Regions from separate parts of the Neorhizobium sp. LMR1-1-1.1 genome, predicted to be linked through region 1. Evidence: riboswitches for the same ligand, from Rfam matches in the RefSeq annotation. Region 1 holds a riboswitch; the other holds the start of a gene.

Region 1 (7,983 bases):
TGCGAGAGCCTCCGTCAATGGGAGCAAATTTGACCTGACGCCACCATGGCGCGACCGAAATAGGCATATGCACTGTTTCCCTTCCGCTACCCTTTGCGCTATGGGCAATGCCCATGGCCAATTCGACCTTCACAATCCTGCTTGGCGGCAATCTTGTCGTCACCGATCGCGTCAGACATGCGATCGCGGGAAGCCGTGTGATTGCCGCAGATAGTGGCATGCGCCACGCGGCCGGGCTTGGTGTGATACCGGAACTCTGGGTCGGCGACTTCGACTCTTCCGACGAAGACCTGATCGCCCGTTTTCCCGAGGTGGAGCGAAAGACTTATCCACTGGCTAAGAACGAGACCGATGGCGAGATTGCCACGGCCGAGGCGATCGAACGCGGCGCAAAGCGTCTGATCCTGATCGGCGCACTTGGCGGCGAGCGTTCCGACCACGCGCTGCAGCATCTTCTGCTTGCCATGAGCCTTGCCGAACGCGGCTTCGACATACTTCTCGCCTCGGGTGATGAAGAGGCCATTCCCTTTCTGCCGGGCAAAAAAGCGATCGACCTCCCCAAGGACGCGCTGTTTTCCGTCCTCGGCTTTTCCGCCCTGTCGGGCCTCGACATTTTGGGCGCAAGATATCCCTTAAAGGATTTCTCGCTGCCTTTCGGTTCATCCCGCACGGTTTCGAATGTTGCGGAAGGGCCGGTCGAATTCCATCTAAAGAGCGGCAAGGCGATGATCCTTGCCCGTCCCCACGATTTTTCCGGAGCATAAACGGTCCTCATGGCACCTCCCATTCTCAAGCTTGACGACATCTTCCTGAGCTTCGGCGGCGCGCCGTTGCTGAACGGCGCAGGCCTGCAGGTGGAACCGGGTGACCGCATCTGCCTCGTCGGCCGCAACGGCTCTGGCAAGTCGACACTTATGAAGATCGCGGCCGGCATGGTCGAGGCGCAGTCGGGCGAAGTTTTCCGTCATCCATCTGCGACGATCCGTTATCTCGAACAGGCTCCCGATTTCGCCGGGTATTCGACCGTGCAGGCCTATGCCGAAGCGGGCCTCGGTCCGGGCGACGATCCCTATCGTGTCACCTATCTGCTCGAACATCTGGGCCTGACCGGCGAAGAAGATCCGAACCGGCTGTCCGGCGGCGAAGCGCGCCGTGCAGCACTTGCCCGTGTCATGGCACCGGAACCCGATATCCTTCTGCTCGACGAACCGACCAACCATCTCGACCTGCCGACCATCGAATGGCTGGAAGACGAGTTGCGCAAGACGCGCAGCGCACTTGTCGTCATCAGCCACGACCGTCGTTTTCTTGAAAAGGTCTCCAACGCCACGGTCTGGATCGATCGCGGCACCGCCCGAAGGCTGTCTCGCGGCTTCGGCCATTTCGAAGCCTGGCGTGATCAGGTTCTCGAAGAGGAAGAGATCGAACAGCACAAGCTCGGCAAGGCGATCGAGCGCGAAGAGCACTGGATGCGCTACGGCGTTACCGCACGACGCAAGCGCAACATGCGCCGTGTTGGCGAATTGCAGGCAATGCGCGCCGCCTATCGCGGCCATAACGGACCGCAGGGCAGCGTTCAGGCCTCGGTTGCCGAGGGTCGCGAGTCCGGCAAGCTGGTCGTTGAAGCCGAAAACATCACAAAGGCATACGAGGAGCGCACAATCGTGGCGCCCTTCTCCATCCGCGTGCATCGCGGTGACCGCATCGGTCTGGTCGGCCCGAACGGCGCCGGCAAGACAACGCTCCTGAAGATGCTGACCGGCCAGCTGGAGCCCGACAGCGGCTGGGTCAAGCTCGGCACGAACCTGGAAATCGCAACCCTCGACCAGAAGCGCGAGGACCTCGATCCCGAGGATACCCTGTCCCATTATCTGACCGATGGTCGCGGCGAGACCCTGCTGGTCAACGGCGAACAGCGCCATGTTGCCGGTTACATGAAGGATTTCCTGTTCCAGCCTGAACAGATCCGCACGCCGATCAAGAACCTGTCGGGTGGCGAGCGCGCCCGTCTGATGCTGGCCCGCATGCTGGCAAGGCCTTCGAACCTCTTGATCCTCGACGAACCGACCAATGATCTCGACATCGAGACGCTGGACCTGCTGCAGGAAATCGTCGCTGGCTATAACGGCACCGTCATCCTCGTCAGCCACGACCGTGACTTCCTCGACCGGACCGTGACCTCGACTATCGCCCCGGCCACCCCGGATGCGCCCGATGGCCGCTGGATCGAATATGCCGGCGGCTACACCGACATGCTGGCGCAGCGCAAGGGCGCGCAGGAAGAGCGGAAAAAGGCGGAGAAAGCAGCCGAAAAGCCGAAGGCCGAAAACGCAGCCTCTTCCTCCGACGCACCCAGAGCCAAGGGAAAGCTCTCCTACAAGCAGAAGTTCGCGCTGGAGAATATTCCCAAGGAAATGGAAAAGGCCGAAGCCGAGATCGCTCTGCGAGAAAAGAAGATGGCCGATCCCAACCTCTTCACCAAGGACCCGGCAAGCTTCAACAAGTTGGCTGCCGAGATGGAAAAGCTGCGCGAAAAGCTGACCCAAATGGAGGAGGAATGGCTGGAGCTGGAAATGTTGCGCGAGGAAATCGAGGGTTGAGCACGATGCGACAGGCATCCGAAAATTAAATATTTGTTAGCCTTAACAAATATTTAATCAAGAAAATCAGTGTCTCGCCCCGGAACAATCCAGACATTCATCGCGTTTGGTGCGTGTCAGGTTGCTAAAACATGCAACTGGCAAAACCGAGATGAACTCTGGAGATGTCCAATGCTGACAAGTGTATCGCGTCGTCGGCTGGCAAATGAGGCGATGAATCAGCGCGTATTGATTATCGAGGATGAGTTTCTGATTGCGCTCGACGTGGCCGACACGATCGAGAACATGGGCCTGAAGGTGGTGGGGCTGGCGAATGCCCGCAAGCATGCACTTTCGCTCGCAGCCCATGCGGATATCGCGCTCGTCGATGTCAATCTCGCCGATGGCCGGACGGGACCGGAAATCGGCCGCGAACTTGCCGAACAATATGGCCTCACGGTCGTATTCATGACCGGCAATCCGGAAGATATCGCGGATGGCGTAGAAGGAACACTCGGCGTTCTGACTAAACCCGTCATGCCTGAAGTAGTCGAACAGACGATCGGTTATGCGATCGCCAACCGCCTCGGCGGCATGGCCATCGTTCCCCGCGAACTCAAGGTTTTTCGCGGAAACGCAAACTGAGTCAAAATTCCGGCATGGACTTGTCGAATCCGTGCCGCATCTTTCGTCCTTGGAGGAAGGGCGCCAGCTGATGGCGTCCATAATCAAGGAGGAATCGCGACATGCGGATGATTTTCGTGAACCTGCCGGTGGCGGATCTTCAGGCTTCAACGGCGTTTTACACGGCGCTGGGCTTCAACAAGAACCCCGATTTTTCCGATGACACCGCAAGTTGCATGGTCGTCAGCGAGCAGATCTACGTGATGCTTCTCACCCACGACAAGTTCCGCATGTTCATCAATGGCGATATCTCCGACGCCAGGAAGACGAAAGAGGTGCTGAACTGCCTTTCCGCATCGAGCCGCGACGAGGTTGACGGCTTCAAGGCAAAGGCGCTTGCCGCAGGAGGTGGCGAATGGAAGCCGAACATGGAAATGGGCCCTATGTACGGCTGCAGCTTCCAGGACCTCGACGGCCATGTCTGGGAAGTCATGTATATGGACATGTCCGGTGGGTGATCCACTGGCAATTGCGGCTCACCGATAAAAGCCCCCTCCCAACCATCCCCACAAGGGGGAGGGCTAACCTCGACGTGTCGCTTATGCCCGATTGGAAACAAGCGGGTGCGGCGGTTTTTTGTCCCCCTTTTTGGCGGAGATGGCCGGCAGGCCAGAGGGGAATTTTCATGAAGAGAACGATTGTGTTGCCCCTCTTGCCAGCATGAAGCGAGACCGGTAAATCTTTGCACGCTCTAACGGGGTGCCCTGCGTCTGCTGGGCTGAGAGGCGAAACGCCAACCCGCGGAACCTGATCCGGCTAACACCGGCGGAGGGATTAGACGGCTCGCAACCAGCGCCTATTCCCCACATCGACATTTTGAGGAGGCGCTGATGCGCGGGATTTCGAATTTTCTTCTGGCCGCCACGGCCATGCTTTTTACCCCTTTTGCTGCTGAAGCTCAGGACAAGACGCTCACCGTCTATACCTATGAGAGCTTCACCTCCGACTGGGGTCCCGGCCCGAAGATCAAGGCCGAGTTTGAAAAGACCTGCGCCTGCACCGTCAATTTCGTCGGCGTTGCCGATGGCGTGGCGCTTCTCACCCGTCTAAAGCTGGAAGGTACGGGATCGGAAGCCGATATCGCGCTCGGCCTCGATACCAGCCTGATCTCCGAAGCCAAAGCCACCGGCCTTTTCGAGGCGAACGGCGTCGATGCAGGCGCCGTCAAGGTTCCCGGCAATTATGCAGACGACACGTTCATTCCCTATGACTACGGCCACTTCGCCGTCATCTACGATACGCAAACGATCAAGAACCCGCCGAAGAGCCTCAAAGATCTGATCGAGGGGGACGCTTCGCAGAAGATCGCCATTCAGGACCCGCGCACCTCGACGCCGGGTCTCGGCCTTCTGCTCTGGGTAAAGTCCGTCTATGGCGACAAGGCGCCGGAAGCCTGGGCGAAACTCAGGGACCGGGTTCTGACCGTCACTCCCGGCTGGTCGGAAGCTTATGGCCTGTTCACCAAGGGCGAAGTGCCGATGGTGCTCTCCTATACAACCTCGCCGGCCTATCACATGGTCGAGGAAAAAAACGACCGCTATCAGGCCGCAAGTTTTTCGGACGGCCATTACATCCAGATCGAAGTCGCCGGCATGCTGAAACACGCCCGGGATAAGGATCTGGCGAAAAGCTTCCTGACGTTTCTGATATCGCCGGCCGCACAGGATATCATTCCGACCACCAATTGGATGATGCCAGCCGCCGCCGCCCCGCTGCCTGAGGCTTTCGACAAGCTTGTAAAGCCGGAAAAGACGCTGCTGATCGGCTCCGACGAGGTTGCGAAGAACCGTCAGGCTTGGATCGACGAATGGCTGACCGCCATGAGCAAGAAGTGACATGTCGAAACGGGCGGAATATCGCATTTGCTGACGACTGCTGAAAGACGACGCGGCATCGTTGCTGGCCTTGTCGTGCTTGCCGCCGTCATAGTCTTTGTCGGCACGGCGATCGCGACGCTGCTGGCCTGGGATGGCGATCAATCGGCATCCCGGCTTTTCACCGCCTATACCTGGAGCATTCTGCGCTTCACGCTTTGGCAGGCGGCCCTGTCGACCTTGCTGTCGGTTGCCTTCGCCATTCCGGTAGCGCTGGCACTGGCTCGCCGCCCCCGCTTTGCAGGCAGAGCCTGGATTCTTCGCCTCATGGCCTTGCCCATGGGCCTACCGGCACTCGTCGGCGCGCTCGGCCTCCTCGGCGTCTGGGGCAGGCAAGGAGTTTTGAACGGCTGGCTTACTGCCGCCGGACTGGAACACCCGGTCAGCGTCTACGGCCTTTCCGGCATTCTGCTTGCCCACACTTTCTTCAATATCCCGCTTGCCGTGCGCCTGCTGCTTGCCGTACTTGAGCGACTGCCGGCGGAGTACTGGCTTCTGTCGGCCAGCCTCGGCATGAAACCGCTCTCGATCTTCCGCTTTGTCGAATGGCCGGCGCTCGCGCGTGTCGTGCCAGGCGTCGCGGGGCTGATCTTCATGCTCTGCGCCACCAGCTTCACGCTAGTCCTCGTGCTCGGCGGCGGCCCGGCTGCAACCACGCTGGAAGTGGCGATCTACCATGCCCTGCGCTTCGATTTCGACCCGCCCCGCGCGGTCGCACTCGCCTTTCTGCAGATTGCCCTCACCGCAGCCGTGATCGGCCTCATCGCGTTTCTGCCGGCGGCAACCGATACGGTCTGGACCGCAGGCCGAAAGGTCTTGCGCCTCGACGGGCGCTCATCCGCATCCCGCCTGTGGGATGGCCTCATCATTGCTGTCGCCGTCATCTTCGTCGCCTCGCCGCTCTTCTCGGTTTTGGTCGCTGGCCTTCGTGCGGATCTCTGGAAACTCGTCAACGGACCACGCTTCATTCAGGCAGCCACGACAAGCCTTGTGATCGCCGTAACCGCCGCAGTGATCGCCGTCTCCGCATCGCTCGCCATCATCACGGCGCGGCAGGCGATCAGGGACCGGCGTGATCCCAATATTGCTGCACGGCTTCTATCGACCTCGCTCGCCGGCACATCCTCGCTTGTGCTCGTCGTCCCGCCAATCATTCTCGGCACCGGCTGGTTTTTGGTGCTTCGGCAATTCGGCAATGTCGCAGCGTTCGCCCCCTTTCTCGTCGCCTTCATCAATGCTCTGATGGCATTGCCCTTCGCCGTGCGGGTGCTCGAACCGGCACTGGATGACCACCACCATCAGACCGCCCGGCTGGCCACCTCACTCGGCATCAGCGGCCCTGCCAAGTGGCGGCTAATCGATCTCCCCGTCCTGACACGCCCGATACTCACCGCCCTCTCCTTCGCTATGGCACTTTCCCTCGGCGATCTCGGTGCGGTTGCCCTGTTCGGCTCCAGCGAGCTCGTCACCCTGCCCTGGCTGGTCTACAGCACGCTATCGAGTTACAGAACAAATGATGCGGATGGGCTGGCGCTGATCCTCGGCGTGATCTGCCTTGCCCTGACCATACTCGGCACCGCGGGCAAAAAGGAAAACGCGAATGCATGACGGCATCGTCCTCGACAAGGTCGCGCTGACGCTCGGCAAGACGAGTTTCGCTTTCGATTGCCGCATCGAACCGGGCGCAGTCACCGCGATCGCCGGCCCGTCGGGCGCAGGAAAATCGACGCTGCTCAATCTGATTGCCGGTTTCGAACGTCCGCAATCAGGCCACATCCTTATCGCCGGAATCGACCAGACCTTGAGCCACCCGTCGGAAAGACCGGTCTCGGTAGTCTTCCAGGATCACAACCTCTTCGCCCATCTCGACATCTTCACCAACGTCGCGCTTGGCCTCAACCCGTCTTTGCGGCTTTCCCCGCAAGACAGGGACCGCGCCGAAAACGCCTTGGTGCGTGTTGGTCTTGCCGGATTCGGCAAGCGCATGCCGGGCTCGCTATCGGGAGGAGAAAAACAGCGGGCAGCATTTGCCCGGGCTTTGCTGCGCAACAAGCCGGTGCTCCTGCTGGACGAACCCTTCGCAGCGCTAGACACCGATCTGCGTCTGCAAATGTCCGCCCTTCTTCTTGACCTGCATAAGGAAAATGCAAATACCGTGGTCATGATAACCCATGACCGCGAGGAAATTGCCCGCATTGCAGATCGCATCCTGCATGTCGAAAAGGGGCAGATCGCTACCGACGAAGCAAAGGCGGATTACCTTTCGCGATTTGCCGCACCCGTTTCGGCCCTATCCGGCACTGTGTGAACGAAAGTCATCAAGCGTGCATGGGCACCGCCACAATTTGGACGTGGCCCAATGGCATCGGCGTTCAAGTTTATTTTCTTTTCATACCCAGTAGGCAATACATATTCATTTAGGAATATCTGTGCAGTTGGCGCGAAAGACGGTAAGCGACAACGGGCGGAAGACGAAGCCAGACGCGACGGCAGGATGCCGAAGTGTAATTCCGGAGATGGTAGTGCAGGCGAAGACTGTAAAGACGGATCGTGCCAGGTGGCCGAGATTTTGGCAGCGTAGCCGCGCATTCCGTTCCGCAGCCACACTCTTTGCCGTCACCTCGATGCTTTACGGCTGCCAGTCGATCTTCGACCAGGCCTATACACCCAATGTATCGCCGTCGGAAAACCCGCAGACTGTCGACCAGGTTCAGAAGAATGACCCGCGTGCCGCAATGGGCGCCCGCGAGCATCCGCGCATTGTCGCAAGTTACGGCGGCGAATATCGCGATGCGAAGACCGAGCGTCTGGTCGCGCGTATCACCGGTGCATTGACGGCCGTTTCG
Region 2 (7,983 bases), on a different contig from region 1:
CCGGTTTCTATGATGGTGACGGCGTCTACAAGGTACGCTTCTGCCCGGACACCGAGGGTGCCTGGCGCTTCGTAACGACCGCCAGCGACAAGGCGCTGGCAGGCCTGAACGGCTCTTTGACCGTTGGTCCGGCCAAGTCGGGCGTTCACGGCCCGGTGCGGGTGCGCAACCAGTTTCATTTCGCCTATGCCGACGGCAAGCCATACCTGCCCTTCGGCACGACCTGCTATGCCTGGACGCACCAGACGGTCGAGCTGCAGGAGCAGACCTTCAGGACGCTCGAGACGGCGCCGTTCAACAAGATCCGCATGGGCGTATTCCCGAAAGACTATATCTACAACACCAACGAGCCGCTCTTCGACGTCTATGAGAAGCGCGCCGATGGCAGCCATGACATGGACAGGCCGAATTTCGAATGCTTCCGGCATTTCGAAAACCAGATCGGCCGTCTGATGGAAATGGGGATCGAGGCCGATATCATCCTCTTCCATCCCTATGACCGCTGGGGCTATTGCACGATGACGGAGGAGCAGGATTTCCGATATCTCCGTTATATCGTCGCGCGTATCGCCGCCTACCGAAATGTCTGGTGGTCGCTCGCCAACGAATACGACTTCCTTCTCGATACGAAGCCGATGGAACGCTGGGACCGCTTCTTCCAGATCATCGAGGAAGGCGATCCGCTGCGCCATCCGAAGTCGATCCACAATGGCGATGTGGACAAGAATTACGATCACCGCAAACCTTGGGTGGATCACGTCTGCATCCAGAACTGGGACGTCAAGAAGACGCTCGACTGGCGCGCCGCCTATGGCAAGCCTGTCGTCAACGACGAGCCCGAATACGAAGGCAATATCCCGAAGGAATGGGGCAATATCGATGGCCACGAACTGATTCATCGCTACTGGCTGACGCTTTGCCGTGGCGGCTATATCGGTCACGGCGAAACATTCCTCGATGCCAATGACGAACTCTGGTGGGCAAAGGGCGGCGTGCTTCATGGCGAGGCATCGGCGCGTATCGACTTCCTCCGCAAGATCTTCGAGGAGGATGCCGTCAATGGCCTGACCCCCATGCTGGAACGGGGCACGACCTACAAGCGGGTATCCGCGGCTCAGGATGGCGACGTCCGTTACATCTATTTCGGCGAGCATCAGCCGGTCGAATGGGCGCTCGGCCTGCCGGAAGAAGATGGCGACTGGGAAATCGATCTCATCGATGTCTGGAACATGAGCATCACGCCGCTGGAGAAGGGGCCGCTGCCGAAGGTTCACCCGCAGCGCATTACCGGTGGTTCTCATATCACCAACCAGTTTGCCGCCGCGTTCGGGCTGACGCTGCCGGGCCGGCCATATCTTGCTGTGCGCATACGCCCACGCAAGACGCATTAGAGAGGTATCATCATGGCGACGGTTCAAGTCTCCGATCTGCGCAAGAGCTTTGGTGCGCTCGAAGTGGTCAAGGGTGTTACGATCGACATCCGGGATGGGGAATTCCTCATCCTGGTTGGCCCGTCAGGCTGCGGCAAGTCGACCCTTCTCAGAATGATCGCCGGCCTCGAGGACATATCCGCAGGGCGTATCGATATCGGCGGGCGTGTGGTCAACACGCTGTCGCCGAAGGAACGGAACATCGCCATGGTGTTCCAGAACTACGCGCTCTATCCGCAGATGACGGTCGCCCAGAACATGGGCTTCTCGCTGGAAATCTCCGGCATGAAAAAGGCCGAGATCTACAAGAAGGTTGCGGAAGCATCCGAAATTCTCGGACTGACCCCGCTCCTGCAGCGCAAGCCGTCGCAATTGTCCGGCGGCCAGCGCCAGCGCGTCGCCATGGGCCGCGCGATCGTTCGCGATCCCGACGTCTTCCTGTTCGACGAACCGCTTTCCAACCTCGATGCCAAGCTGCGTGTGCAGATGCGCGCCGAGATCAAGGCGCTTCACCAGAGACTGGCGTCGACCATCGTCTATGTCACCCACGACCAGGTCGAGGCGATGACCATGGCCGATCGAATCGTCGTCATGCGCGGCGGCTGCGTCGAACAGATCGGCACCCCGCTGGAGCTGTACGACCGTCCGGATAACATGTTCGTGGCCGGCTTCCTCGGATCGCCTTCAATGAATTTTCTGCGCGGCAAGATCGAGGGCCAGTCCCTTCTTATTCCGGGCGGAGAGCGACTGGTGCTGCCATCGCTGCCGAAGGGTGGAAGCAGTGGTGACGTCGTGGTTGGCATCCGTCCGCAAGGCTTTGCCGTAGGCACGCAGGATGGCGCCATGGCGACGATCAAGGTGGTTGAGCCGACCGGCGCAGACACGCATGTTCTGGCCGATGTCGGCGGCACGGAAGTCACCTGTGTCGTCAACGACCGGGTGGATTTTGCGCCCGGTGAGGAGATCCGTCTGTCGATCAGTTCCGCCAAAGTCCACTTCTTCGATCCCGCGAGTGAAGTGCGGCTCGATTGAGGTAAAACCGACTGCGAGCCCGCGAGATTGAGCCCTCCGATTTCCCGCGGTGCTTGCATCACCTACTTGACCCGCTAGCTCGCCTGTCATAGCCTCATCGCATTCACCAGGGGTGTCCCGTCAAGGGGCTGAGATTCTGCTATCGCGCGCAGTGACCCGTTGAACCTGATCCAGTTCATACTGGCGTAGGGACGGTGCAAAACGCTGCGATAATTCTCAAATCCGTAAACCGGATTCCGTGATCGGCGTTCTTCCATCTTTCCGGCTCTAGGACTGGGTCTCCAACCTTGAAACTTGGAGCCTCACGATGAATATTGCCGCCAAAAATCAAAGCCCGACCGTTACCTCGGGCGCATTTCCGGCTTCCACCAAGATCCATGTTGCGGGCAGGGAATATCCCGATCTCCGCGTGCCGATGCGCGAGATCGCGCTTCACCCGACATCCGGCGAGCCGCCAGTCCTAGTCTATGACAGTTCCGGCCCCTATACCGATCCTGCCCATATCGTCGCGATCGACCAAGGCCTTCCGCGCCTGCGCGAAAACTGGGTTCTTTCTCGCGGCGATGTCGCCCGATACGAGGGGCGGCACGTCAAGCCGGAGGATAACGGTTTTGCCACCGGCGAGCGGCTGACGCCCGAGTTCCCCATCCGCAACATGCCGCTCAAGGCGAATGCAGGCCGTGCGGTTACCCAGCTCGCCTATGCGCGCGCAGGCATCATCACGCCCGAAATGGAATTCATCGCCATCCGCGAAAACATCGGCCGGCAGGCTGCGAAGGAAGCCCTGACGCGGGATGGCGAAAGTTTCGGTGCGCATATCCCGGATTACATCACGCCGGAATTCGTACGCCACGAAGTTGCGGAAGGCCGCGCCGTCATTCCGGCAAATATCAACCACCCCGAAAGCGAACCGATGATCATCGGCCGCAATTTTCTGGTGAAGATCAACGCCAATATCGGCAATTCCGCCGTCACCTCGTCGATGGCGGAAGAGGTGGAAAAGATGGTCTGGGCGATCCGCTGGGGCGCCGATACGGTCATGGATCTTTCGACCGGCCGCAACATTCACAATATCCGCGAATGGATCATCCGCAATTCACCGGTGCCGATCGGCACGGTGCCGCTCTATCAGGCGCTGGAAAAGGTCAACGGCATTGCCGAGGATCTCACCTGGGAGGTCTATCGCGATACGCTGATCGAGCAGGCCGAGCAGGGCGTCGATTATTTCACCATCCATGCCGGCGTGCGGCTTTCCTATATCCACCTCACCGTCAATCGCGTCACCGGCATCGTTTCGCGGGGCGGGTCGATCATGGCCAAGTGGTGTCTGCATCATCACCGCGAGAGTTTTCTCTACGAGCATTTCGACGAGATCTGCGACATCGCCCGCGCCTATGACGTGACCTTTTCGCTGGGCGACGGCCTGCGTCCCGGCTCGATTGCCGATGCCAATGATGCCGCGCAGTTCGCCGAACTGGAGACACTCGGAGAACTAACGAAAATCGCCTGGGAAAAGGATTGCCAGGTGATGATCGAAGGCCCCGGCCATGTGCCGATGCACAAGATCAAGGAGAACATGGACAAGCAGCTGAAGACCTGCGGCGAGGCGCCGTTCTATACGCTCGGTCCGCTTACCACCGATATCGCGCCCGGCTACGATCACATCACCTCGGCCATCGGGGCTGCGATGATCGGTTGGTTCGGCACCGCCATGCTCTGCTACGTCACGCCGAAGGAACATCTGGGCCTGCCGGATCGCGATGACGTCAAGACCGGTGTGATCACCTACAAGATAGCAGCCCATGCCGCCGATCTGGCAAAAGGCCATCCGGGGGCGCAGCTGCGCGACGATGCCCTGTCGCGCGCCCGTTTCGAGTTCCGCTGGGAGGACCAGTTCAATCTGTCGCTCGACCCGGATACGGCGCGGAATTTCCACGACGAGACGCTTCCCAAGGACGCACACAAGGTGGCGCATTTCTGCTCCATGTGCGGGCCGAAATTCTGCTCGATGCGGATCTCACACGATATCCGCGCCGAGGCGCAGAAGGAGGGGCTTGAGGCGATGGCGGCGAAATATCGCGATGGTGGTGATCTCTACATGCCGGTGGAAAACCCATTGGCAAATGCCGGGAGTGAGGCCTGATGTCTCTGTTTCTCGTCAAAGGGGCCGGCGTTGCCGGCCTCACGGTGGCTTATGAACTTCTCAGGCGCGGCGAAGATGTCGATATCGTCGATTATCAGGATACGATCGGGCAGGGCGCATCGCATTTCGCCGGCGGCATGCTGGCGCCCTATTGCGAGCGTGAGGCGGCGGAAGAGATCGTGCTGACACTCGGGCTCGATGCCGCCGATTGGTGGGACAGGGCGGTGCCGGGTGCGGTCATTCGCAACGGCACGCTGGTCGTGGCGCAGCCGCGTGACTTGGCCGATCTCACTCGGTTTGCTTCGCGCACACGCGGTCATGTCTGGCTTGGCAGAGACGAAATCGCCGATCTGGAACCGTCGCTTGTCGGCCGGTTCGACAAGGCGCTGTTCTTCGAAGGTGAGGCGCATCTCGATCCGCGCCGGGCATTGGCAGGGCTGGCAAAGGCGATCCGCAACCATGGCGGACAGTTTCACCTCGGCTGTGGACCGCCGCCCAGGAAAAACTATACCGCCGTTCTCGATTGCACCGGCCCGGCAGCCATTCCCCATATTCCGGGCCTACGCGGCGTGCGAGGCGAAATGCTTTATCTGGAGACCCCCGATGTGGCTCTATCGCGTCCGGTCCGGATGCTGCACCCGCGCCATCCGATCTATGTCGTGCCACGCGACGATCACCGCTTCATGGTCGGTGCAACGATGATCGAGACGGAGGATGACGGGCCGATTTCGGCGCGCTCGCTGATGGAATTGCTGAACGCGGCCTATGCGCTGAATCCTGCCTTCGGCGAGGCGCGGGTGGTGGAAACCGGTGTCGGCATCCGTCCTGCCTTTGATGACAACGTTCCGCGGGTGGTGGAAATGGAAGGCGGATTGGCGATTGCCGGCATGCACCGCCACGGCTTTCTGCTGGCGCCGGCCATGGCGAAAAAGGCTGCTGGCCTGCTTTCCAACGGCTATGCCCTTCAGAAGGAACTGACCCTATGAACCTCATCGTCAATGGTGAAACTCAGTCCGTGGAGACGCGCACGCTTGCGGAGCTTCTGGCCGCGCTCGAATACGAGGGCGAATGGCTGGCTACCGCCATCAACGGCGATCTCGTCCATCGCGAGGATCGGGCGGATGCGCGTCTCCAGGAGGGAGACCGGATCGAAATCCTGTCGCCCATGCAGGGAGGATGAACCATGCTGAAACTATATGATGCGGAATTGTCATCGCGCCTGCTGCTCGGCACCGCGCGTTATCCGTCACCGGCCATTCTTTCCGAGGCGGTCAAGCGTTCCGGTGCAGGCATCGTCACCGTCTCGCTGCGCCGCGAGACATCCGGCGGCAAGACGGGCGGCGCGTTTTTCGAGCTGATCCGCCAACTGGGTGTTCGCATCCTGCCCAACACCGCCGGATGCCACAGCGCATCGGAGGCGGTGCTGACGGCAAAAATGGCGCGGGAAGTGTTCGGCACCAATTGGATCAAGCTCGAAGTCATCGGCCATCACGACAGTCTGCAGCCGGATGTCTTCGAACTGGTCGAGGCTGCGCGCATCCTCACCGACGAAGGATTTGAGGTTTTTCCCTATACGACGGACGATCTGGTCGTCGGCGAAAAGCTGCTGGCCGCGGGCTGCCGGTTGCTTATGCCCTGGTGCGCGCCGATCGGTTCGGCGGCAGGGCCGCGCAATCCATCGGCGCTTGTCGCCATGCGGGCTGCCTTTCCCGAAATCCCGCTGATCGTCGATGCAGGCCTCGGCCGGCCGTCGCACGCGGCCACGGTCATGGAACTGGGTTACGACGCCGTGCTGCTCAACACGGCGGTTGCCGGTGCGAGCGACCCGCCGGCCATGGCCGAGGCTTTCGCCAAGGCGATAGATGCGGGTCGTCTCGCTTACCTTTCCGGCATGCTGGAGCCGCGCGAGATGGCGGTGCCCTCGACTCCGGTCATCGGCAAGGCGGTATTTTCATGAGGCTCGATCCCTTCTACCTCATCGTCGATAGCGCCGATTGTATCGAGCGGCTGGTACCGCTTGGTGTCAAGCTTGTGCAACTGCGCATCAAGGAAACGCCCGACACCGTGTTGCGCGGGGAAATTCGCCGCTCGAAGGCGATATGCTCGGCGCACGGCTGCCAGCTTGTTGTCAACGATTACTGGCAACTGGCGATCGATGAAGGCTGCGATTTCATCCATCTCGGCCAGGAGGATCTGGCGGAAGCCGATCTCGGAGCCATTCGCCGGGCGGAACTGAAGCTTGGGGTCTCCACCCATGATATCGCCGAACTCGATACGGCTCTTTCCGCAAGGCCGGATTATGTCGCGCTCGGCCCCGTCTGGTCGACCATCCTCAAAAAGATGAAATGGCAGCCGCAGGGCGTCGAGCGTGTTGCCGACTGGAAGCGCCGGATCGGCGATCTTCCGCTTGTCGCCATCGGCGGTATTACCGCCGAGCGCGCGCCGCTTGTGCTTGAGCAGGGTGCGGAAAGCGCCGCAGTAGTGACCGATATCCTGCTCAACGAAAACCCGGAAGCACGCACCCTCGAATGGCTGGCGGCGACGGTCGCGTCGCGACAGAAGTTGGAAGTACAGGTCGGATGAAGGTTTCATGACAGGGCCTGTGCATGCGTGTTCCTGTCAAAACCTGTCATGAAAGCGTTATGGGAGGACAGTAGAAACGGCGCCGATTGGTTCGCACTTGCACGGCTGTGCAGTCGCCGATCAGCGCCGCCTCCGGTCATATTTCGATTGAGTTGGCGGTTCCCAATTTTACTCGCCCGACTGAATCGGAGATAAAGATGAAACGCCGTACTTTTATGATGTCCGCAGCCGGAGCCGCCGCCGGTCTTGCTCTGGCTCCGCGCATGAGCTTTGCCGCCAAGGGCCAGATCGACTGGTACACCAGCTCGGACACCAACATTCTCGATTTCTGGACAAACATTGTTAAGCCCGCATTCGAGGCTGCCAATCCGGGCCTCAAGCTCAACCTCGTCGATGCAGGCGATGGTGCCGGCATCATCGCGATCGGCGAGCGCGCAATCGCCGCCAAGCAGACGAATGCCGATCCGCAGGCCGACTATTTCGAATCCGCCGACGCTCTTCTGCCGGCCGGCGCCATCAAGGCCGGCGTTTACACCAACATCAAGGCTGCCGGTCTTTCCAACTATTCTAAGGTCAATCCGCTTGCCATCGAAAGCGAATACAGCCTGCCTTACCGCGGTTCGCAGGTTCTGCTCGCCTATGACACGACCAAGCTGAAGCCGGCCGATGCGCCGAAAACCTGGGACGCGCTCGTCACCTGGATCAAGGCCAATCCGGGCCAGTTCGTCTATAACCGTCCCGACAAGGGCGGTTCGGGCGGCAATTTCGTCCGCCGCGCCATCCATCAGGCAAACG

Evidence for each region. Region 1 has a riboswitch for thiamine pyrophosphate ahead of thiB (thiamine ABC transporter substrate binding subunit). Riboswitches for the same ligand answer to the same signal wherever they lie in the genome.
Region 2: another riboswitch for thiamine pyrophosphate. It lies ahead of thiC (phosphomethylpyrimidine synthase ThiC); the one in region 1 lies ahead of thiB (thiamine ABC transporter substrate binding subunit).

Annotation. Positions count from the first base shown of each region.
Region 1 is NZ_JBEGHE010000058.1:115,219-123,201, reverse strand. Features, by position in the region: gene MRBLMR1_RS25785 (thiamine diphosphokinase) at 108-764, shown strand; gene MRBLMR1_RS25780 (ABC-F family ATP-binding cassette domain-containing protein) at 774-2,600, shown strand; gene MRBLMR1_RS25775 (response regulator) at 2,772-3,224, shown strand; gene MRBLMR1_RS25770 (VOC family protein) at 3,326-3,721, shown strand; TPP riboswitch at 3,949-4,054, shown strand; gene thiB (thiamine ABC transporter substrate binding subunit) at 4,094-5,098, shown strand; gene thiP (thiamine/thiamine pyrophosphate ABC transporter permease ThiP) at 5,126-6,745, shown strand; gene MRBLMR1_RS25755 (thiamine ABC transporter ATP-binding protein) at 6,738-7,445, shown strand; gene MRBLMR1_RS25750 (M48 family metalloprotease) at 7,762-7,983, shown strand, end outside.
Region 2 is NZ_JBEGHE010000036.1:248,669-256,651, reverse strand. Features, by position in the region: gene MRBLMR1_RS21585 (DUF5060 domain-containing protein) at 1-1,391, shown strand, start outside; gene MRBLMR1_RS21580 (ABC transporter ATP-binding protein) at 1,404-2,462, shown strand; TPP riboswitch at 2,561-2,672, shown strand; gene thiC (phosphomethylpyrimidine synthase ThiC) at 2,770-4,605, shown strand; gene thiO (glycine oxidase ThiO) at 4,605-5,591, shown strand; gene thiS (sulfur carrier protein ThiS) at 5,588-5,785, shown strand; gene MRBLMR1_RS21560 (thiazole synthase) at 5,789-6,562, shown strand; gene MRBLMR1_RS21555 (thiamine phosphate synthase) at 6,559-7,188, shown strand; gene MRBLMR1_RS21550 (extracellular solute-binding protein) at 7,386-7,983, shown strand, end outside.